3 regions of the Paenibacillus sp. LT-B23 genome follow, and region 2 is predicted to be linked to each of the others. Evidence: riboswitches for the same ligand, from Rfam matches in the RefSeq annotation. Region 2 holds a riboswitch; each other region holds the start of a gene.
The links. A riboswitch is a leader RNA that binds a small molecule or an ion and turns the genes downstream of it on or off. The one in region 2 is predicted to bind cyclic di-GMP.
Positions count from the first base shown of each region.

Region 1: linked by a shared signal. The riboswitch ahead of ACWXW9_RS01485 (non-ribosomal peptide synthetase) and the one ahead of ACWXW9_RS19080 (glycosyl hydrolase) in region 2 are both predicted to bind cyclic di-GMP.
Region 3: linked by a shared signal. The riboswitch ahead of ACWXW9_RS12795 (transglutaminase family protein) and the one ahead of ACWXW9_RS19080 (glycosyl hydrolase) in region 2 are both predicted to bind cyclic di-GMP.

Region 1 is NZ_JBSQBM010000001.1:310,834-322,045, forward strand. It holds gene ACWXW9_RS01475 (type IA DNA topoisomerase) at 62-2,449, shown strand; gene ACWXW9_RS01480 (aldo/keto reductase) at 2,812-3,822, shown strand; cyclic di-GMP riboswitch class I at 4,565-4,654, shown strand; gene ACWXW9_RS01485 (non-ribosomal peptide synthetase) at 4,786-11,212, shown strand, end outside.
Region 2 is NZ_JBSQBM010000015.1:82,249-93,460, forward strand. It holds gene ACWXW9_RS19060 (glycosyltransferase) at 1-786, shown strand, start outside; gene ACWXW9_RS19065 (UDP-glucose dehydrogenase family protein) at 792-2,120, shown strand; gene ACWXW9_RS19070 (hypothetical protein) at 2,440-2,589, opposite strand; gene ACWXW9_RS19075 (sugar phosphate nucleotidyltransferase) at 2,840-4,216, shown strand; cyclic di-GMP riboswitch class I at 4,492-4,572, shown strand; gene ACWXW9_RS19080 (glycosyl hydrolase) at 4,553-6,178, shown strand; gene ACWXW9_RS19085 (hypothetical protein) at 6,228-8,516, shown strand; gene ACWXW9_RS19090 (hypothetical protein) at 8,828-9,010, shown strand; gene ACWXW9_RS19095 (helix-turn-helix domain-containing protein) at 9,065-9,433, opposite strand; gene ACWXW9_RS19100 (YveK family protein) at 9,744-10,493, shown strand; gene ACWXW9_RS19105 (CpsD/CapB family tyrosine-protein kinase) at 10,474-11,160, shown strand.
Region 3 is NZ_JBSQBM010000009.1:43,039-54,250, forward strand. It holds gene ACWXW9_RS12790 (collagen binding domain-containing protein) at 1-1,295, opposite strand, end outside; gene ACWXW9_RS12795 (transglutaminase family protein) at 1,507-2,304, opposite strand; cyclic di-GMP riboswitch class I at 2,327-2,408, opposite strand; cyclic di-GMP riboswitch class I at 2,450-2,530, opposite strand; gene ACWXW9_RS12800 (AraC family transcriptional regulator) at 2,630-3,517, opposite strand; gene ACWXW9_RS12805 (DUF445 domain-containing protein) at 4,240-5,496, shown strand; gene ACWXW9_RS12810 (hybrid sensor histidine kinase/response regulator) at 5,676-8,747, shown strand; gene ACWXW9_RS12815 (response regulator) at 8,844-9,995, opposite strand; gene ACWXW9_RS12820 (NAD(P)H-dependent oxidoreductase) at 10,197-10,871, opposite strand; gene ACWXW9_RS12825 (winged helix-turn-helix transcriptional regulator) at 11,059-11,212, shown strand, end outside.

The DNA.
Region 1 (11,212 bases), on a different contig from region 2:
TTGTTATACGTGTGAGTCAGGGAAGGGAAGCAGAAGGCCGTCAGGAAGGAATGGAATACGAATGAAGACGTTGATTATTGCTGAAAAACCGGATATGGGGCGCACCATTGCGGCTGTTATGGAGCCGAGGGCTAAAAATAACCGAACCTATCTGGAGGGGGAGAAATATATTGTAACTTGGGCGATCGGTCATTTGCTGGGTCTTGCTGAGCCGGATGCATACGATGCCAAGTACAAACGCTGGAATATTAAAGATCTTCCCATTATCCCTGAGCAGTTTAAAATCGTACCGAATCCGAAAACAAAAGATCAGTTAAAAATAATTGGTGAGTTGGCCAAACGCTGCAATGCAATCGTGAATGCTTGTGATGCAGGGCGAGAAGGGCAATATATTTTTGCGTTGATTCAACAGCAGTTAAAGCTGCGTCAGCCGGTCAAGCGCCTGTGGATCTCGGATTTAACGGCAGAGAGTATTGCGTCAGGCTTCGAACGCTTGCGAGATGCTTCGGAGTTTGAATTTCTGACTCAGGCTGCGCGGGCACGAAGTGAAGCAGACTGGTTGATTGGTATGAATGCCTCCAGAGCCTTTACAACACGGCATAACGCGTTACTGTCAGTCGGACGGGTGCAGACCCCTGTGTTGGCATTGATTCATGACCGGGAAAAGGAAATTGAGGCGTTTCAGTCTCAAACCTTTTATGACGTGTGGGCCGAGTTTAAGCAAGATCAGATCAAGTACAAAGGTGCGTGGCAGGGAGATCGGCTCACCAAACCGGAAGAAGCTGAGGCGATAGCAGCCGCAGTTCGCGGAAAAATAGGTAAAATCACCAAATATGATGTGAAGCAGACCAAGGAATATCCGTTCAAGTTGTACGATTTGACGCTGCTTCAACGCGAGGCGAATGCCAAGTATAGTTATTCAGCCAAAAAAACACTGGATGTAGCACAAGCGCTTTATGAGCGGCATAAGGTCATTTCCTATCCGCGTACTAATTCCAACTATGTAACGGAGCAAAATATAGACGGTATGCACAAGGCGCTTCGTATGCTGGGCACAGGTCCTTATGCTGATCTGGTACAGCAAGCGAACCCCAATTTGGTCCATAAACAGAATAAAGCTGTCTGCAATCCATCCCGTGTTGAGGATCACCATGCCATATTGCCGACGTTGAAAAGACCGGGAACACTCAGCAAAGAGGAACAAAATGTATATGACCTGATAATCCGCAGGTTTTTGTCACATTTCTTCCCGCCTGCCGAATATAAAATGCATACCGTGATGACTCAGGTGGACAAGCATCTGTTCAAAACAAGCATTAAGGAACTTCTGTCCTTGGGCTGGAAGGTAGTTCTGAGCAAGGCAGATCAGGATAAAGGCAAAAAGAGCAAAGCACCGAAGAAAGAGGAAGAAGAGGAAACGGACGAATGGACGGACAAGAAGTTTGAGATTGATGCAGGTCGTCCGGTGGATTGCACTCGTGCTGAGATGAAAGAGAAGGCCACGCAGCCGCCTAAAAGCTACACAGAGGGCACGTTGCTTAAAGCCATGGAGAGCGCAGGCAAGCAGATGGAGAACGAGGAGCTGCGCGAGGTCATGAAGGATGCGGGACTGGGTACGCCGGCGACACGTGCTGCCACGATTGAACGCTTGAAGAAGGTTGGCTACATTGAAATGAAGGGTAAAAAGATCCTCATTACGGATAAGGGGAAAATGGCTATTGACCTGATTCGTCATGCGGGGGTTGACCTGCTTGCATCGCCGGAAATGACAGGTCAATGGGAACGCCGTTTGCATCAAATTTCCAAGGGGGAAGCTGCCCAGGAAAAGTTTATGGATAACGTTAAAAAGTTTACCTTATCCATCATTGACAAGGTGAGGCAGCAACCACCGGCTCCAGCGAACGCTTTTGGCGAGGAAGCAAGAGGTAAACGCTCGGGTAGTAAGGTAGGCGCCCGTAGTGGAGGCGCAAGCGGAAGCACCACCACCCAAGGGGCTGCACGCGCTCCGTCACGGCGTACCAACAACTCGGGCGAAGCATCGTCACTGGAGCAAGTGCTATCGAGTGCAGGAGGGCGTACTGCGGCTGCATCGGGTTCAGCTGGGAGTAGCTCAAGCGCAGGTGCAGCGCGAGCTTCGTCCGCCGAGCCGTCGGGCACTTCTCCGGGCCAAAGGCAGACTTTAGGCAGCTGCCCGCGGTCGAATTGCGGCGGGAGCATTATCGAAGGCCGTAAAGGATATGGATGCAGCCACTACAAGCAGGGCTGCGGCTTTGTCGTCTGGAAGGAATATGCTGGCAAGCAGATTACGGAAACGATGCTCAAGTCTCTGTTGACGAAGGGACAGACACAGCTGCTATCTTTTAAGCGTAAAGATGGTTCGACCGTCAAAGCAAGAATTGTTCTGAATGAACCAGGTACAGGGCAACTTAGCGTTCGTGAGGAAAACTGATACAGGTACAGAGTATGATTTTCGACAGATTGAAAAAGAAGGCCATTTCTAGCTGTCATCAGATGATTTCTGAATTCATCAGGAGTCATCTTTTTTTATGTTCCGTACACCAAAATTACCCATAAGAGATGCTTGTATAACATTTTATTAAACATTTGTAAGCTTCCAACCGATAAAACAAATATGGGTTATGCAAAAGTATTTTTTTTAGGTAGTTTATAAAGCAGACTCTATGCATAGCGTTCAAAAAACTTTCCATAGTGGACTGTGCAAATCAGGAAGAAAAGTTGTGTTATGTGCTTTAAAACGTGAAGGCAATCGTTTCACATGAAAACTTTTTTACGGGAGATGATGGAAGGATCGTGGAAGAGAAAACGGTAAGTGTGGCAGGCTCACTGCAATTACGTAAGCTGGGCAACTCGGATTTAAAGCTGTCACCGCTGGGGCTTGGGTGTTGGCAGTTCAGCAATGGAAAAGGGATAGTCGGGAAATTCTGGCCAGTGCTGCGGCGGGAGGATATACGGCAAATCGTTCAGACCAGTTTAGAAGGTGGAGTTAATTGGTTTGATACTGCCGAAGCATACGGTGGCGGACAGTCTGAGCAGCTACTAGCCGGCACGCTGAATGAGATCGGAGGACCGCTCGCGGAACAGGCGAATATCGCTACGAAATGGTGGCCGGCCTTTCGGACCGCAGGCAGTATCACAGCAACGATTGATGAACGTATTCGCCATTTGGATCAACGGACGATTCACCTCTACCAGGTGCATTCGCCTTACTCCTTTGCTTCGGTTGGCGCCGTGATGAATGCGATGGCTAAACTGGTTGGGCAAGGAAAGATTAAATATGTGGGCGTAAGTAACTTTTCCACGCAACAAATACGTGAAGCCGATCGTGTGCTGCGTGAGCACGGCCTTCGCCTAGTTTCGAATCAAGTGAAATACAGCCTGCTTGACCGGAGAATCGAACAGAACGGAATTCTGGACACGGCTAAAGAGCTTGGCGTGGCGATCATCGCATACTCTCCGCTAATGCAGGGGGTCTTAAGTGGAAAATTCCATAATAATCCGTCTCTGGTCAAGTCGATCAAGGGTCCGCGCAAGTGGACGGCGGCATTCCGGGATTCGGGGCTGCGGAGATCAAAGCCACTAATTGAAACATTGGAACAACTGGCTCAACAATATAACGTGACGCCAACCCAGATTGCCCTGAATTGGCTGATTAACGCTCACGGAGAGAACGTATTTGCGATACCTGGGGCTTCAAAAGTACATCATGCCGTGGAAAATGTGAAGGCGATGCAGTTTACCTTGACAGCCGGTGAGATTGAGATGGTTAGCCACGTTTCCAACCAAGTGCTCAGATCAAAGTGATCATGGCTCAAATCGTGGAATATTCCGTTGGAAAATGAACTTCGCTGGTACGCTGTCTAACACCTCCATGACTAGGACGATATTGTCCATGTGCACTCCTTGACGCTTGGTTGACATTAATGCTTCGTTCGCAGGTGGAAGAATGGCATGCTTCTTCCTTGCTAAAGGTTAGGCGCGACATTTCTTGCAAGGACATTCTTTTCTTCGGGGTGCTACGCTTTGTGACTAGACCTTGGATATATCTTCCGCAGTAAGCTTATTTGTTCTTAATCAGTTGTGGAGGGGGTTCCCTCTTGTTTTCCTGGTTTGATTTTGGTTTTATCCTAGAAAATGTTGGAAAAAGCACGTTTTACTCTTCCGAAGTTGCACTCCAACTGTCCTTCACTCCCCGTGTACACTCACGTCGCTATTTTCGGCGAAACATCGAATGCGAGAGAAGCTTTGGAACGTCATTTTTAGGTGGATCACAAATCCATCATTTTAAAAAAAGCTAAGCCGCTAAAGTTGTACAGGTTGTTATCTCTTAATCTTGGGGGATAAGGGAAATTAAGTAAAATGAACTGGAGTTGTCGGATGACAGGAATTTAGTGGCTTGCTGAAGTATTTTAATCAGCACCTAACAACGTATTGTAAAACTATATCAAGGTAAATGCTTTGAAAACTCAAGGTCAGCTCCTACCGAATGTAGGAGGAAGAAGCATAAGAACATGCTCAAAAGATGTAAAAAATATACGAATGTATTTCCCGTTAATCGTAAACACCTCGAAAGTGGTGGACACAAAGCCATGGGTCTAAAGCTGGATTAAACAGCCATGATTGCCAGGTTGCCGAAGGAAACCGGGCGAAGTCTGCTGTCTGTTCCTGTGCTTTTTATATGGGAATAGGCTTCTTTTATTTGTAGCGGAAATGATTTGGGCATACGGAGTAGAACGCATGAAATGTTTAACAACAGGAGGGGATTTTATGCAAACAAGTGTAATAAGTGTCAAGGAGTATCCGTTAAGTTCCTATCAGAAAGATATATGGTTCGAACAGTGCATGTACCCTGGAAAGCCTATTTACAATATCGGTGGGTATGTTGAGGTTAAAGGAAACCTGAATACGGCTATCATTAGGCAGTCCATGCAGTTATTAATCAGGCAAAATGATTCTCTGAGTGCCCGTTTTATTGATAAAAAGGGAGAGCCTTATTTAACATTTTTGCCAGAAGCTGACTATGAAGTTCCGTTTCATGATTTTTCGGTAAAGAAAAATCCAAACTCTTTTTGCATCAACTGGATGAAAAAAGAGTTTTTAAAACCTTTTCAACCAGAGGATTTCTATTTTCAATTTGTTTTGTTGAAAGGTGCCCCGAACACATACTTCATTTTACTTAAAGTTCATCATTTGGTGATCGACGGATGGGGATTTGCTCTCTTAATCAGTCAAATGTTTGACAATTACAATAAATTGGTGCAAGGAATTGGCGAAATGAACAGAACGGTCTATTCCTATGCTGATTTTATTTCCGATAATCAGAATTATCTGAATTCTCCGGCCTTTTTAAAAGATAGGGTGTTCTGGCAGAACAAATATCTGACCATTCCCGAGCCTCTGTTGAGCAGAGGCATGGATATCGATGATGGTGACGGCGATTCCGTTTGGAGTGATCGGCGAACCTTAACTATAAACAAGGCGTTATACAATCAAATGATTGAATTTTGCAAAGAGGAAGGATGCTCGTCATTCCACTATTTTTTAGGCATACTGTTCCTGTATTTCAGCAAGATTTGCAATCGGAACGAAATGGTGATCGGCGTCCCGGTTTTTAATCGGAGCAAAGCAAAATATAAGCAGACTATGGGACATTTCGCCAACGTGCTGCCGCTGCGGATCAGCCCCGAGAAAGATATAAGCTTCAAAGAACTGATTAAGAGCATCAAACGTGAGCTTATGCAATGCTATCGTCATCAGAAAATGTCTTTTGGTGAAATTTACCGGGCGGTTTACGAGAATAGCAATGAGAAAGGCAAACTGTTTGATATATCGCTTTCTTTCGAGGAACAGGAAACGAGAGAAGCATTGATCGGCGCAGCAAGCCGGATTGTAAGTATGCCGCATCATCATGAAAGAAATGCACTCAATCTCCTGATATGGGGACAAGAAGGTGAAGCGGATGTAGCCGTTAATTTTGACTATCAGATACAGGCTTTTGAAAGATTCATCCCCATTGAGAACGTTATCTCCCACTTTGAATATTTATTTGCTCAAGTCATGGAGCAAAGTGAAACTCTTATTTCGCAAATCGAAATCGTGCCAGAGGAAGAAAGGAGTACGTTAGTTCGCGGTTTTAACCATACGGAGACGGAATATCCAAAGGATCAAACGATCCACGGGTTGTTCGAGGAACGAGCGGAGCAAAGAGCAGATCACCTGGCTTTGGTCTGGGGAGAGCAAACGCTGACCTACCAGGAGCTGAACGAGCAGGCGAATCGGCTGGCCACAGTCTTGAGAGAGCGTGGAGTGAAGCCGAACGATATCATCGCCATCATGGCGGAGCGTTCCATGGAAATGGTCATAGGCATCCTGGGAACACTCAAAGCGGGCGGCGCCTACCTGCCGATAGATCCGAATTATCCGGAGGAACGGATTCACTACATGCTGGAGGACAGCGGTGCGTCCATTGTACTGACGCAAAAGCATCTCCAGGACAAGCTCACCTATCACGGGGCAATCATGGACTTGGATGACGAAAGCCTGAGGTATATAGAGCTAGACCGTGCCAATCCGGAGCCTGTTAACAATCCGGAGGATTTGGCTTATATCATTTATACCTCGGGATCTACGGGGAAACCCAAAGGGGTCATGGTAGAACACCGGGGAATCATCAACCTCCAGCATTTCTTCCAGGAAAAATGGGGCGTGGACGGATCGGACCGGATGCTGCAATTTGCCAGCAGTTCGTTTGACGCCTCGGTCTGGGAAATGTTCACGATTTTGCTGGGAGGTGGAACGCTGTATCTGGTTTCGCGGGATATTATTAATAATCTGAATGAATTTGCGCGCTTCATGAACGAAAACGAAATTACGATTGCCCTGCTGCCGCCTACTTATCTGGCGGGGATTGAACCGGACAGGCTGCCAGCGCTGAAAAAACTGGTGACGGGCGGATCAGCGATTACCAAAGAGCTGGTTATGCGGTGGAAGGACAGCGTGGAGTATATGAACGCCTATGGTCCGAGCGAATCGAGCGTAATTGCAACCGCGTGGACGTACCGAGAAGAGGATATGGGGTATCCATCGGTACCGATTGGCAAACCGATTGCCAATACTCGAATTTACATTATGGATACACATCAAAAGCTGCTGCCGCTGGGAGCAGCCGGGGAAATGTGCATTGCGGGAGACGGATTGGCCAGGGGATATTTGCACCGGCTGGAGCTAACGGCGGAGAAGTTTGTGGCGAATCCTTACGAAGCTGGAGAGAAGCTGTACCGGACAGGCGATCTGGTGCGCTGGCTACCGGACGGGAATATCGAATTTTTGGGAAGAATCGACGATCAGGTGAAAATTCGCGGCTTCCGCATTGAGCTGGGGGAAATCGAAGCGCAGCTAATGAAGCATCCGCTTGTCCGGGAAGTAGCGGTGATCGCCAGGGAAGACAAGCAAGGCGAGAAGTATCTGGCGGCGTATTTTACAGCAGAGGGCAAACCGGGAGCGGAAGAGCTGCGGGACCAGCTTATGCAGGAGCTGCCTGATTATATGGTGCCGTCCAGCTTTATGCAACTGGACGACATGCCGATGACTCCGAGCGGAAAAATTGACCGAAAGGCATTGCCTGAGCCCGATCTGAGCGTGAATGCAACGGAGGAATATGTGGCACCGAGAGACAAAATAGAGGAGATATTGGCTGAAATATGGGGAAAAGTCCTGAAAGTCGAACGAGTAGGCATTAAGGATCACTTTCTGAATCTGGGGGGAGATTCTATTAAAGCCATCCAGGTCGTGTCCAAGCTTCACGATTATAAGCTAAAGCTGCAACTGAAGGATCTTTTTGACCATCCTGTGATTGAACAATTGAGTGCCTATGTACAATCTGTCGAACATACTGCTTTTCAAGGAATGGTAACAGGAGAAATCATGCTCACGCCCATCCAAAGCTGGTTTTTCGAGCAGCCTTTTGCAGCAAAAAATCACTTCAACCAGTCTGTTCTGTTACATAGGAAACAGGGCTTTGACGAAAAGGTGTTAAGAAAAGTGTTAGATGGCTTGGTGGAACACCATGATGCTTTGCGTATTGTAGTGCGTGAGAAGGCGGGACAGGTGGTTCTGTTCAACCGGGGCACGGAAGGCGAACTATATTCGCTGGAGGTAAAGGATCTTACAAATGATGATATATATGATAGCTCCGTAAAAGAAGAAGCCGCCCAGCTTCAGTCCCGCATGGATTTAGAATGTGGACCTCTGATGCAAGCGGGCTTGTTCAAAAAGAAAGACGGTGACTATCTGTGCATAAGTATTCACCACCTGGTGGTTGACGGGATTTCTTGGCGGATTCTTTTTGAGGATATTTCTACAGGATACCGACAGGCGGAGAAGGGGGAAGAAGTCACATTCAGAGGCAAAACGGACTCTTTCCTGGCATGGTCTGAACAACTTTATACGTATGCCAGCAGCGGGGAGCTTCTGCAAGAAATCACGTATTGGTCCGAACTGGAGCAGAATGAAATCAAGCCAATTCCCAAGGATCATTCTGTTCATGGCAGAAAATATATGGATAGCGATCATATCGAAATCGTGCTGGATGAAGTCCAAACCGCCAAGCTGCTTAGAGAAGTGAATAAGGCTTACAATACTGAAATCAACGATGTTCTTTTGACGGCATTGGGAGAGGCTATTCGGGAATGGACAGGAGAAGACAAGGTGCTTGTTAACCTGGAAGGGCACGGACGCGAAGAAATCATTCAGGATATGGATATCAGCAGAACCGTAGGCTGGTTTACCGCCCAATACCCTGTGATTTTGGATATGGCAGACGTCAAGAACGTGTCTTCCCGGCTTAAAGCCGTTAAAGAAAGCCTCCGGCGCATTCCGCAAAAAGGCATCGGCTACGGCATTTTAAAATACCAGACGTTCTCTCGGGACGAGGAAATCTTAAGGTTTAATTTGCACCCTGAGATCAGCTTCAACTACCTGGGGCAGTTTGACCAGGATATCGATACTGACATATTTACCATCTCCGATGTTCTTAGCGATGAGACGGTTTCACCCGACATGCAAAGACCTTACTGCTTGGACATTAACGGAAGGGTGACTGATGGAAAACTAAGACTGAGTTTCGCCTATCACAAGCACGAATATGAAAAGGCCACGCTGATCACAGTGGCGGAAGGCTTTAAGCGAAATCTGGAGCAAATTATCGAGCATTGCGCATCACAGGAATATACGGAACTGACAGCCAGTGATGTAAGCTCCAGCAACATTACAACGGCGGAGGTAGAAGAGGTATATCGCGCGCTGGGGGATTCTAAGCCCAATATCACGGATATTTATACACTGACCCCTATGCAGTCGGGAATGCTCTACCACTTCCTCAGAGAACAAAACTCTCATGCGTATTTTGAGCAAGCCGTAATCAGTTTTCAGGGTGAGATCGATAGAAGCTTGTTTGAGCGTGCTTTCCAGCAGGTGATTCAAAGACATGATATTTTGCGGACCGCCTTTGTTTATGAGAAGGTGGAAAAACCGGTTCAGGTCGTTTTAAAGGACAGACCAGCTGAAATGTTTTTCGAGTATATTTCCTTCTTGACGGAGGAAGAGAAAGAAAACTATCTCCAAGCCTATTTGGACAAGGATAGAGAAAAGGGCTTTGACCTCACCCGGGAGCCGCTGATCAGATTTGCCTTGATTAGAGTGAGTACCGACAGCTACCGTTTCATTTTGAGTTTTCATCATATCATTATAGATGGATGGTGCCTTGGCATTGTATTTAAAGAGCTGCTGGAAATTTACAGTGCGCTTCATAAAGGAAGCATACCGCAATTAGGCACGGTGTATCCTTATCGTCAATATATCCAGTGGCTGGAACAAAGGGATGACCGGGAGACGGGGGCTTACTGGGAGAATTATCTGACAGAGTACGAACAGCCGCCCGCGCTGCTGCCTCAAACCAAAAGTAATAGGGCTAATTCGGGATACATTCAGGAGGAATACGATTTTACGATAAATAAGGAAATGAAGGCGAGTTTGGAGAGAATCGCAAGAGAAAACGGGGCCACGTTAAGTACGGTGATACAGGCCATATGGGGAATCCTGCTGCAACGGTACAACAATACCCAGGATGTGGTGTTCGGAACGGTTGTCTCGGGAAGACCGGCAGAAATTCAAGGCGTTGAACAGATGGTAGGGCTGTTTATCAATACGATTCCTGTCAGAGTCCGGGCAGAAAAGGAAGAAAGCTTTTCAGCCTTGGTTGCCAAACTGCAGCAGGAGGCATGGGCATCGGAGCGGCATCATTATTATCCACTGGCGGAAATTCAGTCACGGACCGCCCATGGAGGCGGATTGGTGCAAAACCTGCTGGCCTTTGAAAACTATCCGATAGAGGAAGCTGTCAAAGGACAGGGCGACCACGGAACAGATTTGAGGATTCTGTCTACAAAGGTCTCCGAACAGACGAATTTTGATTTTAATTTCATTGTTGTGCCTGAGAACGATTTGCAGATCAAATTCCGTTACAATAGCTTGGCCTATGACAGAGGCTTTATGGAGCGGGTAGCCGGACAGATTAAAATGATCATCCGTGAAATCATCCGTAGTCCAAAGATGAGGATCGAAGATATCGAGATTGTACCGGAGGAAGAGAGCAGCGTGCAGCTCCGTGATTTTAACCGCACGGAGGCGGAATATCCGAAGGATCACACGATTCACGGACTGTTTGAGGAACGAGCGGAGCAAAGAACAGATCATCCGGCTTTGGTCTCGGGAGAGCAAACGCTGACCTACCGGGAGCTGAACGAGCAGGCGAATCGGCTGGCCATTGTCTTGAGAGAGCGTGGAGTGAAGCCGAACGATATTATCGCCATCATGGCGGAGCGTTCCATGGAAATGGTCATAGGCATCCTGGGAACACTCAAAGTGGGCGGCGCCTATCTGCCGATAGATCCGAATTATCCGGAGGAACGGATTCACTACATGCTGGAGGACAGCAGTGCGTCCATGGTACTGACGCAAAAGCATCTCCGGGGCAAGCTCACCTATCACGGGGCAGTCATGGATTTGGATGACGAAAGCCTGAAGCATATAGAGCTAGACCGTGCCAATCTGGAGCCTGTTAACAAGCCGGAGGATTTGGCTTATATCATCTATACCTCGGGATCTACAGGGAAACCCAAAGGGGTCATGGTAGAAC
Region 2 (11,212 bases):
TTTCACATTTGTTATTGTCACACACCGATGCGGTTTGCCTGGGATTATGATACATATATGGCCCGGCAGTCCAAATCCAACCTGCTCAAAAGCATGCTAAAGCTTTACATGAATCGGTTGAAAACATGGGATGCCAAAACTTCTCGCAACGTAAACCAATTTGTCGCCAACTCTTCGGTCGTCCAACGGAGAATTCTGCACTATTACCAACGGGAGTCGGATGTCATTTTCCCTCCTGTTAATACATCCCGTTTCCAACGTGCTGCAAGCATCGGTGACTATTACCTAATCGTATCCCGGTTAGTGTCCTACAAGCGCGTTGACCTGGCGATTGAGGCATTCAAGCGCAATGGTCTCAAGCTGCGCATTGTTGGTGAAGGACCGGATCGTAAAAGACTGGAAGGCATGGCCTCCCCGAACATTGAGTTTCTTGGCAGACTTGAAGACGAAGAGGTCAATAAGCTAATGGCAGAATGTCGGGCGCTCGTTTTTCCGGGGGAAGAGGACTTCGGTATCACGCCTCTGGAGGCGAATGCAGCCGGACGGCCTGTTATCGCTTATCAGGGCGGGGGAGCGCTGGATACCATTGTCCCTAATGTGAATGGTGTATTTTTCCGCAGACATCAGGTAGAGGATGTGCTGGAGGCGGTCGCCAAGGTCGAGCAGCATGCATGGGATGTGGACGGTATCATTAGCCATGCACGCAAATTTGATGAAGATACGTTCAAGGATCATTTCAAAAAGTATGTAGAGCAAGCCTATGTGAACTTTCTAAAAGGAGGATGAACGGAATGAAGCTGGCTGTAATCGGTACTGGATACGTTGGACTCGTCTCGGGCGTGTGTTTTGCACATAAAGGTAATGAGGTGATTTGTGTCGATCTGGAGCAGTACAAAATCGACATGCTGAACCGGGCGGAATCTCCTATTTATGAACCTGGCATTGAGGAATTGATCGCGTTAAATCTGGAAGCAGGTCGTTTGCAGTTTACATCGGATTTGGCTGACGCGGTTCGCCGCTCGGATATCGTTATTTTGGCGGTGGGTACACCGTCTCTGGCTAACGGTGAAGCGAATCTGTCCTACATTGAGCAGGCTGCTGCTGATGTCGGGAAGGCCATGAACGGGTATAAAATTATAATGACCAAGAGCACGGTGCCTGTTGGAACGAACGAAAAGATCAAGGACGTGCTGGCCCGTCATACGAGTTTGTCCTTCGATATTGTATCCGCTCCGGAATTTCTGAGAGAAGGCTCTGCAATCAATGATACACTCCATCCAGATCGCATCATTATCGGTTTGGACAACACGGGGCTACGTGAAACGATGGTTTCGCTGCATCAGGTGTTCACGGATAAAATTTATGTAACGGATATCCGCAGTGCTGAGATGATCAAATACGCGTCAAACGCATTTCTGGCGACCAAAATTTCGTTTATCAACGAAATCGCCAATATTTGCGAAAAGGTGGGCGCGGATGTCACTTGTGTGGCTGACGGTATGGGGATGGACAAACGAATCGGGTCCTCTTTCCTGCAAGCAGGGATCGGGTACGGGGGCTCTTGCTTCCCGAAGGACACGAATGCGCTCATCCAAATTGCGGGCAACGTAGACTATGAATTTAAGCTGTTAAAATCGGTGGTCGAGGTGAACACCGACCAGCGTTTCATGATCGTAGCCAAGCTGCGCGAATCGCTGGGTCAACTGCATGGCGTGCCGATTGGCATTTGGGGCTTGGCCTTCAAGCCGAATACAGACGATATCCGCGAGGCTCCGGCACTGGAAATCGTCGAAACGCTGATCCAGGCAGGCGCTATTGTGAAGCTGTATGATCCGATTGCGATGGAAAAATTCAAGGAGCGCGTGGATCACCCGAATATTGTATGGTGCTCCTCCCCGCAGCAAGCCGCCGAAGGAAGCGACGCGGTCTGCCTGCTGACCGATTGGGAAGAGTTCAAGAACGTCAATCTCGTACAATTGTCTTCCATTTTGCACAAGCCAGTCCTGATTGACGGTCGTAACGTATTTACTGAGGAGCAGATTCAAGGCTCCGGGCTGGAATACTACTCTGTGGGTCGTCCGCGGATGAGTGGGTGGAACAGAGACAAGGTGGAAGCTTAAAAAAGTGACCGTGGTGGTGTTGGAGGCGCTACGCGTGCAGATTGTTCTTCCGATTGCTGTTACCCCCGGATTTTCTTGATTGTATAAAACATTCAAAGGTTAAAATCCGGGGATAAAGGCAAACGCTGACGCTTCTTCAGAACAATTCTGCCCGCTCCGCTGCTTTTACCGCATGGAGTCACGATTTTTAACCTCCCACCTTATGGGGGGAGGTAGGAAGGGCAGATCCGCAGGAGCGGCTCAGTGAAGCCGCTCCTGCGGATCAAGGCTACTGTGCGAATGCGCTATGCTACTCCTGCGGGGCTGTCATGTGTTTACGCTATGCTGCTCCTTCCGAGCAAGGGCGTGGCAGGGCCGACTGATACTTGAAGCCTGCAAGCACGGCAGGCAAGCGCGCGAGCGTCTTTACAGGCTGACCGGACATGAATCGTCCGGTCGTGCTTTTTGCAATAAACGGTATGATCGGCATGATGCATATTTGAGTAGCGCAGGGATGGATTTGAATCTGGAGAAGCGATAGCGCTCGCCTGAAAGCTTTCCAAAGGAAAGCTCGCATCGGAAGCATAAGCTTACCGGGATTCAAACCTTTACACGATTTTATACAATCGAGTGAATCCCGGTCCAACAGCGATCGTAAGATCAAATCCATCCCGTAGCGGGCACTCAACCTTGCCCCATCCGATCACCTACCCAAATTATAGAGAGGAAGTGGAGAGTATATGAAGCTCGTACTTTTGTCTGGTGGTTCCGGTAAAAGATTATGGCCTTTGTCCAACGATTCCCGTTCCAAACAATTTTTGAAGGTGCTGGAGAGTCCGGAGGGGAATTCGGAATCGATGGTGCAACGGGTGTGGAGACAACTGGGGGATAACGGCTTGTCTGAATCCTCGTTCATTGCAACAGGGAGAGCGCAGGTCGAAATGATTCAGAGTCAGGTTGGGCAGGATACGCGCATCATTGTTGAGCCGGAACGAAGAGATACCTTTCCCGCCATTGCGTTGACAGCGACCTATCTATATTCCATCGTTGGTGTTTCGCCCGATGAAATTGTTGCTATATTGCCGGTAGACCCCTATGTAGAGGATGCTTTCTTTGCTACCGTCGCCCAGTTGGAGCATACCCTTCAGGAGAGTGAAGGCAAGCTTGCGTTAATCGGGGTTGTCCCTTCTTATCCTTCTGAGAAATACGGTTACATTATACCGAAAAACGATGCCACACAAGGTAGCACAGGCTACCGTGAAGTGAGCCATTTTCAAGAGAAACCCGACCGGGAGCAGGCGGAGCGTCTGATTGAACGCAATGCTCTATGGAACTGCGGGGTTTTTGCATTCAAATTAGGATATTTGCTTGATATCTTGGCATCCAAAGGATTGCCGCTGAACTATGAAGAAATGCAAAAGCAATATTCTTCTCTGGAAAAAATCAGCTTTGACTACGCGGTAGTCGAGAAGGAGAAGGATATCGTCGTTCTTCCGTATGATGGCTTCTGGAAGGACTTGGGTACCTGGAACACCTTGACGGAAGAAATGTCCCATCAGCAAGTGGGTAGAGGTGTAGTAACAGAGGATTGTGTCAATACGAGCCTCATCAATGAACTGGACATTCCCGTGGCGATTATTGGAACGAATGATCTGATCGTAGCTGCCAGCCCGGATGGCATCCTTGTGACTAATAAGGCGGAAAGTCCGCGCATCAAGGAAGTGCTCAAAGCACACAATCAGCGACCAATGTACGAAGAGCGCCGTTGGGGACATTATCGGGTAGTGGATTATGTAAAGTATGAAGAGGGCAATGAGGTATTGACTAAGCGAATCCGTGTGCTGCAAGGCAAAAATATCAGCTATCAACTTCATTTCAAGCGGAGTGAAATTTGGACCATCATTAGCGGTGAAGCGGAAATTATTTTGAATGAAAAGCTGCACAAGGTGAAGGCTGGTGATGTGGTTCGCATTCCTGAAGGGACGAAGCATAGCATTTTGGCCGTGACTGATGTGGAATTGATCGAGGTACAGACAGGTTCTGAGCTGGTTGAAGAGGATATTGTCCGCTTTTGCATGGATTGGGATGAAATTTCCCGTCACAAGTTTATTTCATAAATATTTCGTAAAGGAGGATTTTGCAAAAATCCACAAAGCGAGGTGTAATCAGGAATATATAGATCGAATTGATTTTATTCGTCTATATATTGTACCCTGGAGCGACTGGAATCGAATTTTGCAAAATCCTGAAAGATGAAAAAAAGACTCATTTATGAAGTTATTTAGCTCAAACTGTCGAAAATACACGAAAATCTGTAAATTCATAAACATGACCTATTAAATTTTGGTAAAAAAAAGTCGATACTTAGGGTAAGAAGGAATCCAAACTCCTTCCACGATAAACGCAGCCCTGTTGAAAGGCAGGTACGCAAAGCTAAAGGGCCTTCCGTAAGGATGGCAGCCTGGCTACCGAAAGGAAGAGCGAGAGTGAGCCCCTATTTTACCCCTGTGTATCGATGGATACGCAGTGTACTCCCCGTTGTTATGCTTTTTTCTTTATTGCCCGTCGGTTTTGGTGAATCTCTATCCGTGGCGAATGCTGCCACATTACAGCCTGTTAATTCGGACGCTTCTGCTGAGGCCCGTGAACTATACAACTATTTGATCAGCATTTCGGGAAAAAAAATGGTCACAGGTCAACATGATTATTTGGAAAGCCCGGATGAATTAAGCAACAAGGTCCAAAAAATCAGTAAGTCATATGCTGGTGTACATGGCTACGAGATGGGAGCCATCTCCGGCCAGTCCGCCACTACGGAGGCAGCACAACGTAAAAATGTCGTCGATAGCGCTATACGTTGGAGTAGAGCTGGCGGCATGGTTACGATGACTTATCATGAACCGCTGCCGGGTAAACCCCTGACTTGGGCCAATGTGCAGGCGAAAGTAAGCCAGGCGGAGTTCAATAAATATGTGACGCCAGGCACTACGCAGTATAATCTTCTCATTGCCGATCTGGATAAGGCCGCTATATCGTTAAAGCAGCTTCGTGATGCGGGTGTTCCGGTATTATGGAGACCTTATCACGAAATGAACGGCGACTGGTTCTGGTGGGGAAACAAGAACAATTTCAATCAGCTATGGAATATCATGTATGACCGTTTTGTAAACACGCATCAACTGAACAATCTGCTGTGGGTATGGAGTCCGAATGCGCCTAGTTCGTACACCGTCCCATATACCCCGAAATATCCGGGGGATGACAAGGTGGATATCTTGGCTGTAGACATTTACAACAATGATTTTAAGCAAAGCCATTATGAAGGACTGCTCGGACTGGCACGGAATAAGCCGATTGCCATTGGGGAACACGGTGAGATGCCGAGTCCCGAGGTCATGCAGGCTCAGCCCAAATGGGTGTATTCCATGACTTGGGGCAAGATGCTGACCGAAAATAACACGACGGATCAGATTCAGGATTATATGAATAATTCGAAGAGCTTGACGCGGGATGACGTGAACAAAGGGTTGGCTGCGATAAAACAACCTGAGGTGGAGTCACCGACCGTACCGGACACGGGGCAAAACGGCTCGACTCCGGCTCCGCCAGTGGTAAGCAAACCAGTCCCGCCTTCCGTTCCGGATATGGTCTATGCGAACGGGCTGCGGGGTGAATATTTTAACAGCATGAATCTGGACGGCACCGCTGTTTTGGTTCGCACAGATAGTAAGCTGGATTATAACTGGCGCGCCGCCTCGCCTGATCCCAAGGTGGAGGCTGATCAATTCTCGGTCCGCTGGACGGGCAAAATCAAGCCGCAATACAGTGAGACCTATACGTTTACCACGATATCTGATGATGGTATTCGTGTATGGATAGACGGCAAGCTGATTATTGATAGTTGGTTCAAACAAAGCTGGACTGAACGCAAGGGCAGCATTACCTTGCAAGCAGGCAAAATAGCGGATTTGAAAGTTGAATATTATGATGAAAAAGGCGACGCAATGGCACGTCTGATGTGGGAAAGTCAGCATGAAGCGAAAGCGGTGATTCCCGGCAACGCTTTGTTTCTTCCTTGATATATACTCTTTCCCCGCCAAAAATTTTGAGGAGAGAGGGTGGAACACAATGATGAAAAAATGGTTGACCCAAAGGTATATAGTAGTATTGGCCGGGCTACTGGGGGTCGCAGCTATAGCGATGATCGCCTGGTTTATTCATACGCCTCCAAAGAGTGAAGAACTTCAGACGGATAAAGTAGCGGCGGCCAGTCCGGTATGGAAGCTCGGTCAGCGGGATGACTCCTCAGCAGAATTTAAGGGTGTAGTCGGTAAGGACAATGTCAATATTTCTGCGGCCTCTACCGAGTCGTCTGCTAAAGGAACATTGTCAGCGATGTCCGTAGCAGGAAGTACAACGGCTCTGGTATTGCTCAGCAGTGGAGATATTCCTCCCGGTCTAAATGCGTCCACGAATCCTGAGCTGTCACTTCAGTACAAGCTGGATCAGGTTCCTCCGAACGGGATGATATTCCGTGTGCGGATTTTGGATGCGAGCAAAGCCGTTCCTCAAATGGCTGTATTTTCAAATCATCAGTTGTCCGGTATCATTCAGATTGCTGGGGTTGCCGGCACAGGCAGTGCATATAATTTCAAAAGCAATTACGAGCTATATATACCTAAAGAGCAATTGCAAAGCGGTGTTAACGTACTCAAGCTAAAGACAGCGCGCTGCCTATACTGCTCCTCTGCTGAAGATAAAAATGTGTGGTGGACTTGGGATGACTTGAGCTTGGAGACGTTAGCTTCACCTGCGACCGAGCCGATACACGGTAAATATATACTGACCGGAACGAATGTCAATAATAAAGAATTTTATTATGATGAGGGTGCAGTTAAACATTTACCATATGTTCTCAAATGGCTGGGAATTGCGTATAGCGGCAATGTCATGAGAGTCACTTGTGCCAGTAATGTAAACAAGGCCTGCACAGACGTGGGAGATTACTACCAAACGTTGAAGCAGTACAATATGCAATCGTCAGCTTTGTATTTGTATACAGGCGATATCAAGCTGCAAAAAGACGGCTCCCTGCCGGAGACGGCCAAGCAGAAATTGCGCGATTATGTAAAAAAATATGGTTCATACCTGCAATATTACGAAGTAGATAATGAACCTGGATTGTTTAACCGCTCGAAAGCGGTCAATTTGGCCGTGGCCAAATGGCTGAATACGGAAGGTAAGCAATTGGCGCCGCATCTCAAAACGGTTGCGCCGGGCTGGGCCTACTGGCCGACATATTCAACCAAGGCATGCAAAAACCAAATCGGAGGTACGCTCAAATGCGGTGATCCGGATGGATGGGAGCGGGACCCGGCACAACGTAAGCAACTGGAGGATGTCACTGACCTGACCAACGGACATGCCTATGGCGAATCGTATAACGAAGAGGGCGGAGGCAGCTTTGTTCAAAATCTGAAAACGTTCGGCGGTTCAAGTAACGGGCTGGAGAAGAAGATGCTGAATACGGAGTTTGGTACGAACGATACGCATCGGGACAACCCTGAGTACGGGGCCAGTCAGCCACAAGCAGCCGCGTTCGACCGGATTATGCGTTCGCAGATCGGTTTTGCCGATATGTTTATCCAGCATGCTGCTTTCTATAAGGACTACACGCTGTTTAAAACCGGCTTTGACCTGCAAAATCACAATCCGGCGAATACGGAAATTTATCCTTTCGGACAAGGGCAGGACAGCCGTGTAAACATCATGAGACGCTTGAGTCTGGCTTATGCCACACACGGGAAACCATTGACTTATATGGTACTGAATCCGGAGGAAACAAAGGATAAGATGGTCTATGTCCGTGCAGTGGATACCTCCAAACTGAAACCGCTGGCTGGCAGTGGCGCCACCTCGGACAAATTGCTGGTGAATCTGGTGAACTTCGAATCCACAGCACAGACGATCCGCGTACGGGTGACGATGCCGAAGGCAGGTTTGTACACGGGTGAGCGCTTCGGAGCCGGGTCTTCCTACAGCCAGGCACGGCGTTCCCTATCAGGACTTAATGCTTCGCCTAATCTCGATTTTGAAGAAAAACTGGGACCCGGCGAGTCGGTGCAATACATTCTGGAATTGAAAAGTACAGATCAGGCGGCAGCTTCGGCTCCAACAGAGGTGAAGGCCGCCTCTGTGGAGGCAGGCGCGGTAAAGATTGATTGGCTTCAGGCAGAAGGTGTATCAGCCTATGATGTGCTGCGTGCGGAAGGAACAGACGGGGCGTATCAGGTGATCGCCTCCGAAGTAGCGGGAAACACGTATACAGATCACACGGCGAAAGCCGGGAGCCACTACGCCTATAAAGTCAGAGCGACCGGAGGCACCCAGATATCCCAAGCCGCCAAGGTCGCTTAACCAGGACAGAATGCAGAATAGGACCAGAGTCGAAGAATACCTTACATGTAACCGAAAATAGAATGCCAAAGAACCTATCAGGAGAAAGTAGGACCTGACAGGTTCTTTTTTATCTGAAAATCGTTCTGATTTGGCAGATCATTGCGTATATTTCAGAAAAAAACACAGAAATCCTTTAATTTTCTCGCCATAAGACGACAACATTACAGGTACGTATTCATATATAATAGTTTTGCTCATAACTATACATACATGGCTTGTGGGGATTCTCTTTCCGGTGAACAAGAATGATAAAGTGAGGTTAGTGCCGAATGAACAAGGAGACAGAATCAGGGATGGACAGCCCTCTTCTACGAAACAACGAACGGAAAGCAGACAAACCTGTCGTCCACTTGGACATCCGGGATATTTTGCTTCAATGCGGTATCACGATGCCGCAATGTTTACAGAGCGAAGCGGACGGAACCAAGGGCCGGAAGGATAAGAGCAAGTAAAATATCGGTTGCCGGCACTGCTAAAAACAGGAGTGAACCGGCTCCCACCCTTCTTTATTCCATCATTCGTTCCATGCGGACAAACGCGATAAAACGCTTGGCTTCTTCCTCAGACAAGGTTCGTCCGTCAATGGTCAGATTAAAACGCTGCAGGATATCTTCATCGGACAGTTCCAACTGGTCCACAAATTCCCTCACATCTGAATCCAATACCGCTACCGGATGGCTAGTGCGTCCTACCAAGTAATCAATGGATACCCCGAAAATGTCCGCAAGCTTGGTCAGTATCTCAAAATCTGGCTTGCGCCGGTTTTTTTCATAGTGAGAAAGAGCCGCCCGCGTAATTCCGAGGGATTGCGCTAGTTCCTCTTGTTTTAATCCCTTATATTCCCGTAATTCAGCGATGCGGGTGCCATAATTCATCTGATTTTCCTCCTGAATGCAAGGTTGAGAAAGTAAAAAAAGCAATTTTACGCTTGACAAGATACGTTTTGTATCATAAATTAGTTATGTAGGATACATAACGTATCGTTGTTTTATAGTTTTATCTATATGCTATCGTTCATATACCCTGGGAGGCCACGGATGGTTTAGCACTTGTGCAAATTCGCTGGCTAGACCTTCTATGCGCTATTATACAACATTTTACTATAGATTATATGGTCATGCTATGCAGAGGATCAGTACAAGCGTCATCGCATCGAAAACAAGTCAATCAGGGAGGACTGGTCTTGTGCAGTTGAAAGAGTACATTCGTATGATCCGAAAAAGAATATGGTTAATTGGCGGTATCGTATTGTTGGTATGTGCTGTCGTGGGCGTGAAAAATGTATATTTTACCCCTCAGGTCTATGAAGCGACGGCGAAGCTTATTATCAACCAGACGCCAAGGCCGGATCGGGCGGGTGTCGTCGATTACAGTGTCGTCCAAACGAATATAGCCTTAACGAACTCCTATAAGCAAATTATAATGTCCTCGGCAATTATGGACCAGGTGGTCGCCAGCTTCCCCGATCTCAAGGTCACTCCGTCAGTTCTGACGCAAAAATTAAGAGTAAACACCGCAGGTGATTCGCAGGTCATGGATTTAACAATCCGCGATTTATCGTATACGAAGGCTGTCAAAACCGTAAATGCGGTAGCCAAAGTATTCAAACGACAGATCCCCTCTATCATGAAAATGGACAACGTCACGATTCTAAGCGAAGCCAGTCTGAGTGAACCGGCTGTTCCTGTGAACAGTAATCCCGCTATACAGATGCTTATTGCTTTTGCCGCCTCCTTGCTGCTGGGTATAGGCTTGGCGTTTTTGCTGGAAGTGCTGGACGATACCTTTAAAAATGAAGAGGACGTTGAAAAAGAACTTGGCCTGCCTACCTTGTCCCTGATTACGAAAATGAAAAAAGAAGACAGACGCTCCGACGGTTCCGCTACAACTCCCAAACAGGTAGGTGAAGGACAATATGCCGCGATTAATCAATAACCAGCTCGTCACATCCCTGCATGCCCAATCTTCCGTTTCGGAGGAGTACCGTATGCTTCGCACGAACATCCAGTTTTCCTCTGTAGACGAGCCGATTGAGGTTATGATGGTGGCGTCAGCTCAGGCGGGTGAAGGCAGGACGGTCACGATTAGCAATTTGGCTGTAACGTATGCGCAAGAGGGAAAAAAGGTGCTGGTTATGGACATGGATTTACGCCGCTCTTCCTTGCACCACATGTTCGGCTTGCGTAATCATACCGGTCTAACGCGGGTCCTGGCCAACCAGCAGCTATGGCAGGATGTGGTTCAGGAAACCGGGATCGACCATCTGTATGCCATTACAGCCGGACCGACTCCGCCGAATCCGTCCGAAATGCTCAGCTCTCGCAGAATGAACGCTCTATTGGCTGAGCTGAAGGAGCATTATGATGTGATTTTAATGGATACGCCGCCATTGCTGTCCTTTCCGGATGGCTTCATTATAAGCGCTATGTGTGACGGAGTGATTTTGGTGGTGCAGGCAGGAAAGGTCAAAAAGGATCTCGTTAAGAAAGCAAAGGCAAATTTGGAAAGAGTAAAGGCACGTATTTTGGGCGTGGTGCTCAACAACGTGAAACGATCAAATACTCGTGCCGAACGCGGTATGGAGGAACGCAACCTGACATGAGCAGCAACGAGGGAAATGAAAGTTAATAAAATTCTCTTAACAATGAATAAAT
Region 3 (11,212 bases), on a different contig from region 2:
ACCGGGGAGACGGTATATTCTGAGGATGGAAGCACCTCTTGAGTGTCGTCTTTGTATATTTCAAGTGAATCGGGAAGCCATACCTGACTGTTGTTGAACCGATCACTTAACAAGGCTTTGTCGGCAGGTATTTTCTTTTCGCTGAAGTTGTACTTGATCACCCAAGATACCGTTTGTGTAACAGGGTCGTAACTTTCCACCTTCTTGGACAAAAATTCTCCGCGATCAACTTGCACGGTAGCGGTAGCAGAGACACCATTCATAGAGTCTCCCGAAAAAGTAGCTGTGTTGGAGAATCGGGTTTCGTCACTTGTAATATCTGTGGAATACTGAATCTGATAGGCTTGGCTAATGCTCCCGTCTTTAAAACGAATAACAAAGCCCGTACCGGCTTGATCTGGTTCGAGCGTATACTTGTCCCCGCTGATTGGGTCCTTAACTACCGTCGAGCCGTCAATATTGACTTGCAGATTATACAGTTGGAAGGAGTCTCGCAACAGCTCCAGCCCTTGAGGAGTCGGGTCTGTTACGATCGCATTCTTTACGGTGTCCAATTGTGTATTCACATTAATGGCCCAGTCAATCTTGTTTTTGCCGTTAGCTTTTCCTTGTTTACTTATTGGGGGCCCAGAAACGGGTTTGATGTTGACGATGGATGTTTGTACCCCGATCTTAATTGGAGTCGCAATAATGACTTCTGTGCTGCCCTTTGCAACTTCCTTACTGAACTCGGTTTTTACTTGCAGTTTTCCGCTTACGTTGGAATGGTTCTCTACGTAATCGTTAAAGGTCATAATGACCTTCCCTTGACGATCTACTGTAAAGGTACCAACCGCTCCATCTGTTGTAATCAACGGAGACGAGATATCTGTGTAAATTTCAAATTGTTCCGGTAAGTTAAAGGTGAAGGTATCGCCTGCTTTATACTGATTGTCAGGAATCTCCCATTCATAGCTCAGCTGGACTGCCGCACCAATGTCCACACGGACGCCGGGATTATCGACAGCATCAATGATATGGCCGGTTTCATCCGTCAAGATCAGCTTGGTTAAAATATTGTCTGCTTGAACTGAGCTGGCTGCTGCCTGAATCATGGGAGCTATGCTGGGAGGTGCCTCTAATGGTTCAGGGTTCGGAATACCGTATACATCTTCCATAACTGTATTCGCAGTATCGCTTACAGCGCTTTCTGGTACAGCCGCGGTCGAAGTGTCTGCGTAAGCCAGCGCTGCACTAAAAAAGCTTTGGAAAATAAGCAATAGCACAATGATCGTTACATTTATTTTTGTTCTCATACTCTTAAGTAAGTCTCCTATTCATCATAATATTATGGAAAGTACCCGGGCGGATTTGGTTCCCCCCTCTTTCTTGTCCCGGAAATAGTATATTCAACATCTTAGTTTTTAAATGACTGACTAGATATACAATACCTTCCTTATCTCAACAATTTCTCAACAAGAATAGAAAAAAGCCCTGATCGCAGTGATCAGGGCTTTCTAAAAAAAATTAATATTGCTTTGTTTTTGTGTATTTGGAGGGTTCTTTGGCCATTGCAAACTTCTGTTTTCCGCTTTTTAGAGCGGCATCTACTGTAGTGTCAACGATAACCCATTGATTGTTGATATTGACTTCATTCCAGGCGTGGTAGGTATTCACATAGGAGGATTCGCCCATAACCAGCTTCGTTGGAACATCCACACTTCGAAGCATGGCGGCGAACAGTGAAGCGTATCCATAGCAAATATCTTTTTGCGAAACTATTGTACGATCAATTTGTGGAAGGTAGTCTGTTGATAGGTTGAAAGGCTGATTGGAATCGTATTTAATATGACTAATGACATACTCGTAAATACGTTTCACCTTTTCATCATCTGTCGTTGCACCCTTGGTTAATTCCTTGGCTTTCCGAATCGCCTGATTCGTATCGCTCCAGTCAATATTTTGAATAGAATTGAGGTATATGGTTTTACTGTCATTCAAATTTAACAGGACCGTTTCTTCACCTATCACTTTATACTGGTTGCCAGTTAGCTGTTCCAATAAACGAATGTTATAATTGCCATTGCCCATTTGAAGAGCGAATGCTTCCTCAGGCTTGCTCGAATTCAGATAATAAGAGTATTTCTCCGCATCCTTGGTAATTACAATCTTGGTTTTGACATTGGAGTTGACAGGATAACGTATACTAACAATACCGTGGTTTACGTTGTTTTGATTCAGCCATGCCTGACTTTCGGCAGCAAATGCTGTCGTATGTAGGGGGATGGATAACAAAAAAACCAAAATAATTAAAAAAGATGACATTTTCCTCATAGAAAAACTTCCTTTCGGCGGCCAGGCTGCCATCTTAAAAAGAAGGCCCTATAGCTTTGCGTCCCTGCCTTTCGACAGGTTTGCTATTATCGTATAAAGTTTTTCAGGAAAAAAAACACGACAAAAAGCCTCTCCAACCGGTAGCTGGCTGCCATCTTAAAAAGAAGGCCCTGTAGCTTTGCGTCCCTGCCTTTCGACAGGTTTGCCATTTATCCTGAACAGTCTATATCTATCATTCTATCAGTTGGACTTCCGATTAGGCAAGCACAATCTCAGATTTTCTCTGTTTTTCGACAAAGTCATCTAATAGATGAGTTTATAGTTTGGTTCGATTCCCCCATTTTTTGCGGAAGGAATGTGGGGTTTCTCCGACATGTTCCTTGAACAGGTTGATAAAATGGCTAGTGTTGGGAATACCTACAAACCGTGCGATATCCACAATGGATTCGTCACTGGTTTTAAGCCAGCCTTGAGCCGCTGTGATGCGGACATTAATGAGATAATCGATAGGAGAAAATCCGATCTGTTTCTTGAAGTTTTTAGCGAGATTGAATTTGTTTAACTCAAACATGTCTGCCAGCGAATCCAGCGTAATTCGTTCACTGTAGGATCGATCCAAATATTGCTGAACCTTGCGTATCTCGGTGATTGTATCCTGGTTTACATACGGATGATCGTAGGGGTGCTGCAAAATATACGTCAGCAACTCACCGATGAGTCTGGATGTCAACAGCTCAGCAGAGAGAGTTCTGTCAGATTGTACGCATAACAGGGAACGCAGCTTGTCCAATATGGTGACTGGATCGTTGAGTGATATTACAGGCTTGTTGTGTTTGGCAAATTGTTCATAGAAATTGCCGATCAGATTGCCGTACACATTTACACTGATAAACTCCCATGCTTCATGACCAGCGGTGCTGTACTGTACGTATTCCTCACAACTAACGAAAAACATATCATGAGGCTTCAATATGTATTTTTTCTCCCGGTACAGTAATTCCCCTTGTCCTGATAACGTAAAAACGAGCAGAAACGAGGTGAGTTCCTTCCGTTCCATGGCATAAGCAGATGTTTTTTCGAAATAACCTATTTCCTGTATATAAAAAAGGGATTGCTTGGCAAAAGCGGAGGGAGTACGTGCAATGACGACTGGATCGCTGCTCCAAGGGGTCCCATTTCCGTTGTTTTTTTGGTCTGTTGTCATGTCCAATTCCTTTACAAAAGAGCAAATTTATCAAGCTAATCACTGTTTGTTTAATAAACAAAATGGTGGTTTACACATGATTTCCTATTAATACGGTTTATTTTATCACATCACATAAATGCATGTAGCGAATAATATTTTGAATTATTTTCCATTCGAATTCAGGTGTACTATTATGGTGAAAACAGCCTCGTTTCCTCCATATTTTTAACTCATTCATCCATATGAAAAAGTTAAATCATGTTGAAAAAATTCGGAGATGCCATGGGTTCAATTCAATTCTGGAATAAAATCCAGGAAAGGATGCTAAAGGTATTCTATGCCCATTCCACCTTCCAACGCACATATCCTTTCGTTTTGAAAAAAATGGGTCTTTGTTCTATCGAAATAGTTCATTAGGCTTATCGTGAAGAAAATTAGATTGGGTCCAATGTTGTGATTTTGTTCACAAATATGTAGGTGCACGAGGGAGATATATGAACTCTTTTTATGCTGATTAGTGTACTGTAAATATATGCAAATCATATGATAAATAACAGCATAAAAGTACAAAATTACACAAAGAGTGTATTCACTTATTTGCGTGATTTTCTGCTCCGGTGTGTTCTAATATAATAGGAAATAGAGTGCCGTTAGCTTTGGAATTCATATAGGCAATGATATGATGGGTAATACAGATATAGGGCTTCACTTACTCGACAGTCAGTTTGGAGGATTATAGGATGGAAAAACCAAAAAATACGAAAACCGCAGCGGCTTGGTCGCTCGTTATTCTGGGAGCGGGCTTTGCAGCTATGTTGCCTTTTCAGCAATATGGCTGGGCTCGGTTGTTAGCAGGTGCTTTCGAGGCAGGACTTGTCGGAGGACTGGCAGACTGGTTCGCCGTCACCGCATTGTTCCGTCACCCGCTGGGCATTCCGATTCCGCACACAGCGCTTCTTCCCAAGAATAGGGGAAAGCTGACGAGTGCCTTGGTGAGTACGGTGGAAAATAACTTGCTTAACAAAGACAGCATCGCATCTAAAATTGCCGATATCCGGCTGGCCGATTTGATGCTGGGCGGTGTGGAAAAGGGAATGCGCACGCCGGAAGCGGCTGCATCCATAGATGTTCTCGCCAAACGACTGGTTCGGTCAATTCCGCTTGCGGAGCTGGCCCCGGTAATTGCGGCAGAGATCAAGCGGCAAGTGACAGACTTCGACGTCGGACCGCTGCTGGAGGCGCTTGCCCGTCAAACCAGTGAGAAGGGCTATGACCGCCGCGCGCTGGATTACTCGCTGGAGCAGGCTGAATCCTGGCTTTTGAAGCCGGAAACGGGCTACACGCTGGGTAGCTTGGGAATGCAGGCTATTAGCGGTTTGCAAGTGAGCGGGCTGATGCAATTCGCCCTGAATGCGTTCCTTGGCTATCTGAACGAAGAGCGCATGGGTGAAATGATTCGCCATTTCCTGCTGGATCAGGTTGCGGAGCTGCAAAGGGAAGAACATCCACGCCGTCAGGCCGTGCTGGATGGTCTGAAAACACAGCTGACCCGTCTGGCGACGAAAGATACGGTTCAGGAAGGATTGAACAGCTGGAAAAACAACCTCGTGGGTACCTGGGAGGGCGATGCGTCGGTGCTTCATAAGATGGAAGAGCTGCGCGTACGTTTATTGGACTATATGGAAGATAGCAGCTATGTGCCGACCTATATTTTGCCGCTACTGGATCGGATGCTGGCTGATTTGAGAGGGAATACCGAGCTGCTGGACAAGATCAATTCTAGAATTGTGGCAGGCATTACCGGGCTGGTGGAAGCTAACCACAGTCGGATTGGTAATCTGGTACGCGAAAATGTAGATAAAATGGATAACGATTCCCTGATTGCTCTGATGGAGGACAAGCTGGGGCAGGACTTGCAGTGGATACGTATTAACGGCGCGGTTACGGGCTTCCTGATCGGTATTGTCCTGACAGGTGCCCGTATGCTGATCGGTTGATTCATTAGAGAAGAAAATGCTACAGATAAGGTTGTGGAAGCATGAGAATTGAGGCTCAAGCGTTTGATGGGTAAGCCGCACGCCACAGTAAATTATGTGTTGAATCACCATCCAATGCTGCTGGTTCGAATGAGAACCCGGCAGAGTTACGTTGATGTATGGTATCGGATGACAAGTGGATGAGTAAGCGGAGATTTCTTTTAATTACGCTGTCATTCCTGATCGTGATTATCGGCCTGCGTATGCTGTGGTTTGATTATTACCACAATCAGGATTATCCACGGGCCAAGGCGGGAATTCTGGATCTGAGGTGCCTGAATTTGCAGGAGATAAAGACCCTACCATTAAATGGTGAGTGGGAGTTTTATCCTGGAACTTTATCTTCTCCTGCCGAACTGAAATCCTTATTTATGCAGAAGCAGCGCCAGACCATTCAGGTACCAGGATTATGGAGTGAGTCGGTATCTCCTGTGGATCATAAGGCATATGGGGTTGGAACCTATCGGCTGCTTATTTTGAGTGACAGGTCGGAGGACACTTTATACGGTCTTCGGATCGGGAGGATTAGTACGGCATCCAACATATTTGTGAACGGCCGTTTAGTCAGTCATAGCGGCCAGGTCTCTAACAAGGTCGAACAGCATACAGGATCAACCGTTCCGTTCTCTGCTATGTTTGATACGAACAGACAGGCCATGGAGATTGTCATTCAAGTATCCAATTATGATTTTTCTTCCAGTGGAGGGATTGTGAAGCCTATCATTTTTGGAAGCGCGGAGGCTGTGAATAGCCGAACCAACTTCGCGATCTCGATGCAAATTATGGTATGTATTATTTTGCTGCTTCACGGGGTATATGTAGTCGTTATATTTTTTATGAATCCACAAAAGAAGGCGCTTCTGTATTTTGCGGGAATTGTGGTCTGCACGGTATTATCCATCCTGACAGACGATGACAAGCTTTTAATAGACTGGTTCCCCATCAGTTTGAGTCTTGCGTTAAAAATAACCATACTTTCCTATATAGGAATAGGTATGTGTGTACTGAAGCTGGTGCAGTCTCTGTTGGTTCGATCCCGCATCATTCAGATTGTTTTTATAGGCCACTGTTGTTTTGCGGTTACGGTTTTATTTGCATCTACATCCAACCTTTATGCATTTTTGTTGGCTCTTATTGCATTTTCAGGCATTACTCTATGTGCTACGGTTCCCACGTTTGCTTTTCTTAGAACATTCAGAGGGCAAAAAGAGGCTGTTTTTCTGTTGCTCGCATCCCTTAGCATTGCTTCCAGCATACTGTGGGGCGTGTTCAAAACGAATGACCTCCCTTATTACCCTTGGGATATTGTGCTGGCCTTTGTGGCGTTTGCGTCCTATTGGTTCAAACGGTTTTTTAATACGAACGCCGAGCTGAGAAGGTTGATGGAGAGACTGCAGCGCGCTGATCAGGTGAAAAATGAATTTTTGGCTAACACCTCTCATGAGCTGCGAAATCCTCTGCATGGGATGATCAATATAGCACAGACCGTGCTGGAGAATCAGAATGGCGCCCTGGACGAGCCCAACAGGAGAAACATGCAATTGCTCGTTACGGTCGGTCGCCGTATGTCCTTATTATTGAATGATTTGCTGGATGTTACACGTCTGCGTGAAAAGGATATTCTTCTGGAAAAAAGAAGCTTGAAGCCCCAGGCTGTAGCCTCGGGTGTGTTGGATATGCTCCAATTCATGACAGATGGTAAACCGCTAAACATGGTAGTAAGCATCCCTGCTGATTTTCCGAATGTATTAGCGGATGAAAACCGGGTAATCCAAATCCTGTTCAATCTCCTTCACAATGCGGTCAAATATACTCCTGAGGGGACCATTTCCATTCACGCACACATCCAGGGCGAAATGGCCAGTATTGAGGTTCGTGACACTGGCGTTGGGATGGATGAGGAGACGCAAAAGCGAATATTTCATCCATATGAACAAGGAAATTCTCATTTGACGGTTATTGGGGATGGGCTTGGACTAGGGTTGAGCATTAGCAAGCAATTGGTGGAGCTTCATGGGGGATCTCTGAGTGTAAGCTCTGAACTTGGTCAAGGCTCAACCTTTTCTTTCACGCTACCACTTGACCCCTCACCTGTACCCGACGAATTACGAGATAACGAGCAGGTGCGTATGGATGAAGCGGCAGATACCGATTTTATGGCTTTGCAGAATGAAGTAGTGATGCAGGTTGCGGCAGGCTCTGCACGGTCGGCCATACTCGCGGTAGATGATGATCCGGTTAATTTAAGGGTGTTAGAGGGCATTCTCGCCTCGGAATCGGAGTCTTACGACCTTGTCACTGTAACCAGTGCCCAGGATGCTCTGCATAGGCTGGATCACCGGGAATGGGATTTAATTATAGCCGATGTCATGATGCCCCAAATGTCGGGTTATGAGTTAACTCGGCGTGTGAGGGAATATTTTAGCATTTCCGAGCTGCCTGTGTTGCTGTTGACGGCACGTAGTCAGCAGGAGGACTTATATACGGGATTTCATGCCGGGGCCAACGATTATATTATGAAGCCTGTGGATTCCATGGAATTGAAATCCAGGGTCCGTGCCTTGACTGATGTTAAAAAGTCAGCAAGGGAGCGGCTGTGGATGGAGGCTGCATGGTTACAGGCGCAAATCAAACCTCATTTTTTGTTTAACACCTTGAATACCATTGCATCCTTAAGTCATGTGGATCACACCAGAATGGTGAATCTTATTGAGGAGTTCGGTAAATATTTAAGATCAAGCTTCAATCCTCAAAATCTTGATAGAGTCGTATCACTGGAATACGAGCTTGCACTCCTGAAATCTTATCTTTATATAGAGAAGGAGCGTTTTGGGAATAGACTAGATATTGTATGGGAAGTAGACGAACAGGTGTCCTTGCTTCTGCCGCCGTTGTCCATTCAGCCACTTGCGGAAAATGCGATCAGGCATGGTATCATGAATCGGATAGATGGAGGAACATTGTGCATTCGAATTCAGCAGCAGGAGGATGGCACAGAAATAGCCATTATGGATGACGGTGTGGGCATGAGTCAGGAGGAGCTGGATCGTCTGCTGGATCCTCAGCAAGAACAGTATAGCGGGATTGGATTACGGAATACGGACCGACGTCTGAAGCAAGTATTCGGTAAGGGGCTGTATATTAGTAGTCATTCCAATCAGGGTACAACGGTGAGCTTCCATGTTCCCCGGGCACAAAGGCAAGAAACTTAATATCTCTGTCCCGTAGGACCTCATACAGAACGAGGCGAAGCAAGCGTCGGTCTGATGGGGTTCTACGGGTTCCGGAGAATGACTTCAGCCGTGAGACTAGGCATGTGCCATTTGCCACTCTATAAACCAATTCGTAATTTGTTCATTGGGCTTCTCATGAAGTTCTTCCCATAAGACGGATGATAACAAATCATACCACTTGTTAACTAAGTTTTTTTTGTTCATATCAGCATAGGTTTCCATTAGTCCCCAGTAGGCTTCCTCTGCTTGGGGGTGACGACTACAGATGCCCTCATAAATAGAGATCGCCTCTTCGGGCTGGGTGTTCCCTCTATACCACTTTGCCATTTTCAATGCTGTGGATAACCACATCTTATGCAGCCTTTGGCGTTCACTTTCAACCCACCAAAAATCATATTCCTGTAAATAGTCCCCTTTGTATAATTCTATCATTTTAACATAATAGTGAATGGATTCCTTGTTCATCTGTGGAGCGGATGCCAGGAGGGACTCCCATCTTTCTGTATCTAGCACTACGTTTTGCGTATGCAAAATATAACCGCCATTAGTGTTGGAAATATCTAAAAAGGAATGATACGGCGCTATCGTTTTTCTAATGTAATAAGCGGCAGTATATAAAAGAGAGTAGGCCTTATCTTCTTCATATTCCGGCCATAGTAATTCAATCAAGGCTGATTTGCGAACCCATTGGTCATGATTTTGCAGCAGGTACAAAAACAACTCCTGAGACTTTTTGGTCCTCCACTGAAGAACAGTGGGCTGTTGATCCGGTAATGTGAAGACGACATGTTGAAAAACCTGTAAATGAAGAAGGGAAGGCTGATCCTCAGGTATGGAGGCAGCTTGATCGTTACGCTTCAGAATGCGATTCATGGTTTTGATGAGACGTTCTGTCGTGACCGGTTTGAGCAGATAATCCAGCGCATTAAGCTCGAAGGCCTGGATAGCGTACTTATCGTAAGCCGTTACAAATACAATCTGAATATGGGGTTTGTGCTCCAAAATTTGATGTGCTAATTCAATTCCACTGATCTCTGGAAGTCTTACATCCAAAAAGGCTATGTCTATATTATCAAGTAGAATATAGTCCCTGGCCACGAACGGATTCGTAAAAGCTCCTGCAATATGTATGCCTTGTAACTTGCCAAGCAGACGCTTCATATAATCCAAAGCTAACTCTTCATCATCGACAATAACAATCCTTGTCAATTTCTCTGATCTATCCACGTGTGCTTTACTCCTTTTTAGGCAGATACATCTTATTATATCGGATAACTTGGCTGCGGCTATAAGCAAAAAGGTTGTAGAAGAAAAAAATTTAAAATAAAAAGGCGGGCTGCGATGGACCATCGTTAAGATGGATGATCGCAAGCCCGCCTGTAGGATGTTTACTATACTTAAGCTTGACTGACAGTATTGGAGGTATATTTACAGAACCCAGCGTGTGATCTGTTCCAACGGCAGTCTGGATTTTTCCCGCTTGGGTTCATGGGACCGATAACCAAAGGCAGCGATGACCGAAATATCCAGCAGTCCGTTCTCCAACAGTCCTTCTTCCTCCAAAATGGCATGCACCTGATCGTAGTTAAAGCCCTCAATCGGGCAGGAATCAATGCCGATCTGAGCCGCCGCCGTCATCATATTACCCAAGGCAATGTAGGTTTGCTTGGAAGCCCAGTCGAATAACGTACGTTCGTTTTCCAGCAGGCGTTGATTTTCACCCTGAAAGATTTTATATCGGCCCGGCAGTGAGGCAAAGTCTTCCTCGGACATCCCTTTAATCTCTTTATACATATACTCCACATACGGGGAATCATAACGAACATCCTTACGTGCCAAAATCAGGACAACATGGCTGGCAGCAGGAATCTGTTTTTGGCCCCCGCTTGAAACCGCAGCCAGCTTTTCTCTCAATGCCTGATTTTGTACGACCACAAAACGCCACGGCTCAAAACCGACGGAGCTTGGGGAAAGCCGCCCGGTTTCGAGAATAAATTGAAAATCTTCCTCCGGTATGATGCGATCAGGATCGAATTCCTTGGTGGCATGTCTGAACAGAAAGGCATCCAGAATTTCCTGCTTTTTTACGGATGTATTGGACATGAGTTGTATCCCTCCAGTTTTTGGTTTAGTTGGTGCTCTTTTTATTTTCTGCTACTATAATGAGAGCTAATATCGAATGTATAGTCATCATATAAAAAGTTTCTGGAGTGAACAAGTACGCACATATTTGTTCCTTGTCATAAGTCTGAGATTTCGGGTCTACAATCGGTAGAAAGAAGGGGAAACCATGACGCAAGAGATGGAAAATACAGTCAGCGTGAACTTTGGATGTCCGGTAGCGAAAACGGTAGGGGTTATAGGCGGAAAATGGAAGGGAGTCATTTTATATCATTTGACCACGGGACCGCGCCGGTATAACGAAATTCGACGGACCTTGCCCA